2 regions of the Exiguobacterium sp. SH5S4 genome follow, and region 1 is predicted to be linked to the other one. Evidence: a T-box and tRNA genes for the amino acid it is inferred to sense, from the RefSeq annotation. Region 1 holds a T-box; the other holds one or more tRNA genes.
The links. A T-box is a leader RNA that pairs with one kind of tRNA and senses whether it is charged. The one in region 1 lies ahead of argS (arginine--tRNA ligase), so its partner is inferred to be a tRNA-Arg.
Positions count from the first base shown of each region.

Region 2: it has a tRNA-Arg gene. The T-box ahead of argS (arginine--tRNA ligase) is inferred to sense a tRNA for this amino acid. The anticodon was not compared.

Region 1 is NZ_SJUQ01000021.1:18,401-21,504, forward strand. It holds gene EVJ32_RS11715 (GGDEF domain-containing protein) at 1-667, opposite strand, end outside; T-box leader at 824-1,035, shown strand; gene argS (arginine--tRNA ligase) at 1,089-2,771, shown strand; gene EVJ32_RS11725 (metallophosphoesterase family protein) at 2,812-3,104, opposite strand, start outside.
Region 2 is NZ_SJUQ01000001.1:59,796-62,899, reverse strand. It holds gene EVJ32_RS00310 (RNA polymerase factor sigma-54) at 1-936, opposite strand, end outside; tRNA gene EVJ32_RS00305 (tRNA-Arg) at 1,061-1,133, shown strand; gene EVJ32_RS00300 (3'-5' exonuclease) at 1,263-3,104, shown strand, end outside.

The DNA of each region.
Region 1 (3,104 bases):
ACCGCTTAATAAAGAACGTGAGGGCGGCCGCGATGCTACTGACGACGAGCAAGTTCGTCTCACGGAAGAACGACGCGGCAAGGATGAAGACGAAACTGACGATGTACGTGTAAAAAGCGATATTCAGAAAATCACGGACCGGGATATCGACGCGGAACCACCAGCCGACTTGATACTTTTGAACGACCGTGTTCAAAATGATGGCGCTGATCAGACCGATGAGCGGAACGAACGAATCCTGCGAATAGAAGCCAAGACCGGTCTCACCGCCGAGTGCCAAGTAAACACTTGCCGGGATGGCGATTTCTAAAAATGACGTGATCGCGTTCCAAGGATAAGTGAACCGGAAGCGGCGGAGCGCGACGCGCGGTTTTAAGTTGGCGAACTGAAAGACGAGGAGTCCGATTTGGTTGACGAGGAGCGCCGTCTCAAAATCAAAGAATAAAAAGATGATGAGGACGATGCTTTCTGAAAACGTGAAATAGACGCCTTTCCGTTCAATCGAGTCCATTTGGAAAATGATGACGAGCAGCGCAATCAAGATGAACGGAAGCGGCTCGATCGCCGGAACATCAAGGACACCGGTTGTAAACAAGGTGATGGTCAGTAAAACGATCAAACTCCAAATGCTCCAACCGAGGACGGACATTTTGCGAAAATGATTCATAGTTCCCTCCTGTGTGGGAAAAGTCTTCTCATATGTATGGTAGGAGATTCGGCACGGTTGCGCCCAAGTCCTGCCTATTCATCATAATGGCTGAATTCTAGCATTGAGTCTACATCAAATATCCTCTATAATGAAGTTGCTTTTCAACCACATAGACGAAAGTCGATGAAAAAGAGAGTAACGATCGTTTAGTCAACAAAGCGACCTAGGGATTGGTGAGAGCCTAGGCTGACAAACATCGCGAAACGCACTTTTGAGATGCTATCCGAAGCGAGTAGGCGTAGCCGGGGGGCCCCCGTTATCACCGTTAAAGTGGTCTGTGTAAAACAGGCAAGAAGAGTGGTACCGCGGGCCAACCCGTCTCTTTGCATCTGTGCAAAGGGCGTTTTTTTTATGACTAGATTTGAAGGAGGAAATTTACATGAGTTATGAACGCAAGTATGCGGAGGCTCTGTCACGTGTCATCGGTGACGAACTCACGCTCGACCAGATTGAGGCATTGATTGAAAAACCAAAACATGAGGCGCACGGGGATCTCGCGTTCCCATGCTTCCAACTCGCCAAGGCGTACCGGAAAGCGCCGGTCATGATTGCGACTGACATCGCTGGTGAATTGAACGACGAACTGTTCACAAAAGTTGAAGCGGCCGGTCCATATGTGAACGTCTTCTTGAGCCGTGACGTCGTCTCGCAGGAAATCATTAACACGGTTCTCGACGAGCAAGCGGATTACGCGACGCATGCGACACGCAACGAGACGATTGTCACGGACTTCTCGTCACCGAACATCGCCAAACCGTTCTCGATGGGACACTTGCGCTCGACGGTCATCGGTAACGCCATCAACCAGATCGCTCGCAAAAACGGCTATAACGTCGTCGGTGTCAACCACCTCGGCGACTGGGGTACACAATTCGGGAAACTCATGGTCGCTTATAAGAAGTGGGGCGATGAGGAAGCGGTCCGGGCAAATCCGATTGCTGAGCTCTTAAAGCTATACGTTCACTTCCATGAAGAAGTGAAAACTCAGCCTGAGCTTGAAGACGAGGGCCGTGCTTGGTTCAAAAAGCTCGAGGACGGTAACGTTGAAGCGACCGAACTGTGGACGTGGTTCCGTGACGAGTCGCTCAAAGAGTTCCAAAAAGTATACGATCTCCTCGGTGTCGAGTTTGACAGCTTACACGGTGAAGCGTTCTACAACGACAAGATGGACCGAATCGTCGCCATGCTCGAAGAGAAGAACCTGCTCGTCGAGAGTGAAGGGGCGATGGTCGTCTCGCTTGAAGACGAGAACTTGCCACCTTGCCTGATCACAAAGAAAGACGGCGCGACGCTTTACGCGACACGCGACTTGGCTGCGGCCGTCTATCGTCATGAGACGTACAACTTCGTCCAAGCGAACTACGTCGTCGGTGGTGAGCAGGCACTCCACTTCAAACAGTTGTTCTCGGTACTCCGCAAGCTCGGTTACGACTTCGTCGACGGCATGCACCACGTGCCGTTCGGCTTGATCTTGCAAGAAGGGAAGAAGATGTCGACACGTAAAGGCCGCATCGTCCTGCTTGAAGAAGTATTGAAAGAAGCGATCGAGAAAGCGCAAGCGAACATCGAACAGAAGAACCCTGAGCTTCCAAACGCAGAGAACGTGGCTCGCATGGTCGGAGTCGGCGCCGTCATCTTCCACGATTTGAAGAACGAGCGCATCAACAACATCGAGTTCGACCTCGATAGCATGCTCAAGTTCGAAGGGGAGACGGGACCTTACGTGCAGTACACGAACGCACGGGCGAACTCGCTCCTCCGTAAAGGCAACTACGACGGTTCAACGTTCGCAGGTGCGGACGACGACCACACGTGGGGCGTCGTGACGATGCTCAACGCGTTCCCACACGTCATCACGCGTGCCCATGAGCGCCGTGAGCCGTCGATCATCAGCCGTTACGTCCTCGATTTGGCGCAAGCGTTCAACAAGTATTACGGCCACGTCCGTGTGCTTGAAGAAGATGCGGGCAAACAATCGCGTCTCGCGCTCGTCAAAGCCGTGACGATCGTCTTGACGGAAGGACTCCGTTTGATCGGTGTCCAAGCTCCAGAAGAAATGTAAGCACGACAAAAGGGACCTGCGAAAGGTCCCTTTTGTCGTGTCACGCCTTCATCCGCGTGACGGTTCGCGTCTTCGTATCATATAGACACCATTCCCGGTCGAAGATGACGGCGCCGACGTTGATGACGTAGCGCTTCTTCTTCAACTTGAACGGTGTCCCGATTTCCCAGGGAATCGAGCGGCCTTTCCGATAGATGCCCGGAATATGACTATGCCCGATAAAGACGAGCGGGTACTTGCCTTTTTCGACGAGTGGCTCCCAGTCAGCGCTCCACTTGATTTGATGGCCGTGTAAGAACAGCGCCTCATCGAGCGTCGTCTGTTCAGGCAATA
Region 2 (3,104 bases), on a different contig from region 1:
GTGGTACGTGGCGCGGACGAAGAAGTGACGCCACTCCATCACGCCGCAAGCGGTCTTGGCGTACTTGCCTTGAATCGCGCGGCCGACCGTCGACTCATGCTTGCCGATCTCGATGGCGACTTCTTTTCGTGTGAGCGGATGCAGGACGAGCTGGCCGCGGAGCCAGTCCGCCTGGCGTCGCTCGATGACGGCCCACACAGAGCGGAGCGTCTCTGCGCGCATCGCGAGCGTCTCTTGCCACCACTTCGCCTCCCGGTCCGAACCGACGTCCAAGTCAATCATCGGACTGAACCACGTCGTGATGAGTTCCCCGTCTTGAACGACGACCTCGAGTTCGGGCAGAATATGCTCGGTTTCTTCATATAATATCGGTGTCCTCGGGAGCGTGGCGACGATTCGGCTGATTCGCTCGTATTCGTCGGTCGTCATCCCGAGCCTGTCCGCCACATGCTCGACCTTTGCGTCAAGCGCCTCGAACACGTCGAGCACGTGTGGATCGTCATGCTCGATCGCGTGACGGTATTGGCAGTCATGTTCTGAAGCCGCACCGATCCCGGTCGGCTCTAAAAATAACAGTGCGCGCCGGGCCAAATCGACGTCCGCCATCTCAACACCGAATCGCTTCGCGAGGACGGCATCGGTCTCCGGAAGTAGACCGCGATGGTCGAGCGCCATGACGAGTTGTTTTTGAAGCTGCTTTTGGGCCTCGGTCCCGCTTACTTCGTCAATCTGTTCAAATAGCCGTGCTTCAAAACCGCCCGCCGCCTCCGCAATCCATTCGACCGTACCGCCCGTTGTGACGTGCGTGTTTCGTTTAGCCAACCGGACGAGCTGCCACTCGAGCGCGACCCGGTCCGCCTCAAGAACCGGCAGACGCCGGACCATGTCTTGTGTCAGCTGAAGCTTCTGCAGTTGACGCTGTTCTTGCCGTTGCATCGGTCACACCCCTCTCACTTCTAATTGTAACGAATGGTCGCCGAACGCGCTTGCAAAAAAAGACATAACAACAGGATTGCTTTTTCAAAAAAACAATTGTATAATAAATCGTGTCAGAGAACATGCACCCGTAGCTCAGGGGATAGAGCACTGGTTTCCGGTGCCAGGTGTCGGGAGTTCAAATCTCTCCGGGTGTATCTACTTATTAAGACGAAGGCAAATTGCCTTCGTCTTTTTTTGTTTTATTACCAATAAAAATCCATCGTATATCATTAATTACTATATGTAGTATATTTAAAGAAATAAATGTGATTGAGGTGTACATGATGGCTTTATCTGTTCCTGAAACAATTCGTACTTCTGCAACGTCAGGAGAGCGCTTAGTGTTTCGTACGTTAAAGCACTATCTTCCTGATGACTATATTGTCTATTTCGAGCCTAGCATTCTTGGCCGACGACCTGACTTCGTAATCATTGGACCGGACTTAGGGCTATTAGTGCTAGAAGTGAAAGACTACACTCGTAATACATTATTTCAATTAACAAACGATGAATGGATCATCACACCTACAGACGGCAAACAGCAAAAAATAAAAAGTCCTTTCGTTCAAGCACGAGAAAATATGTTTCATATCGTTGATGTTCTTAAACGTGATCAAAATTTGATACAAGCAGAAGGGAAATACACATCATCTTTAAAATTCCCTTACGGTTCTGGGGTAGTGTTCACCAGGCTAAATCAAGATGAATGTATACGTCATGGACTTTATAATGTCATTGACCCTTCATTCTCTTTTACACGTGACGAAATAAATCCTGATGACGATGATTTTTCAGAGACTGTGCTGATCGAAAAAATATTAAATATGTTTACCGTCCCCTATCGACTGCGGACCCCTCTCACCCATGATGATATTGACGCTATTCGATATCACTTGTTCCCCGAAGTAAGAATTAGTGCCGAGTTCAAAAAAACCGCACAATATCAAGACCAGTTGCTACTTTCCCTTCACAATATTCGTGCCATGGATTTACATCAAGAAAACTTGGCGAAACAGTTGGGGGATCAAAATAGGCTAATTCGTGGTGTTGCCGGAAGTGGGAAGACGTTGATTCTGGCGAGTCGTGCTAAGTTACTATCGAGACAACATCCCGACTGGAACATCTTAATCCTTTGTTACAATATTTCACTTGCACGTTTCATTGAACAGATGGTCAATCAAATGATGCTCGAACCGGACGATCTATTCGACTTCGATCCTGAAAAAAGAAGAGATCACCATGTTCAAATACGTAACTTCCACGCATGGCTCAAACATGATTTAAAGTTTTCAGAGCAGTCGTTACCACACGTGATTGAAAAACTTCGAAAAAATGAAACGATTTTGCCAATGTACGACGCAATTTTGATTGATGAAGGTCAGGATTTCGAACCCGAATGGCTAGAGCTCGCGAGTGAGCTTCTTAATCCAGAAACAAAATCACTCCTCCTTGTCGAAGATCGCGCGCAATCCATTTACAAACGTAAACGAAGCTATGCACAAGACACAGGTCTGGATTTCCGAGGACGATCTAAAATATTAAGTATCAATTACCGCAATACGGCCCAAATCGTAAAGTTCGCTTGGGATTTTTACCAATCGCAATCAAAATTAAAAAATAAAGTAGTTTCTAAAGAATTAGACGGTGAAATAATCGCACCTCAGAGCACAAGACGACGTGGAGTAGAGCCTGCCATCGTTAAATGCGATAATTTTTTCATAGAAGCAGATATTGTTGCCCGTCAAATTAAAAAGTTACACGTTGAAAAACAAATCCCTTACTCGGAAATGATAATCTTATATCGAGTTCAGAAACTATCGACCATGTATTATGTGGATGTGCTGAGCAGGGCTTTAAATAAACAACAAATCGGGTATTACTGGATAACTGAAAACAGTGAATCTAAACGAAACTTCTCAAAAGATGATCAACTAGTAAAAATTAGCACGATCGATAGTAGTAAAGGGTTAGATTTTCAAGCCGTGTTCATTGTAAATGTTGACAATATGCCTTTCAAATATGAAAGTGATGTCGAACGAGAAGTGGCATTGCTTTACATCGGAATGACTCGCGCCAAAGAATTTTTATTTTTGTCTTACTCTGGGCAATCCGCTTTTACGCAATAC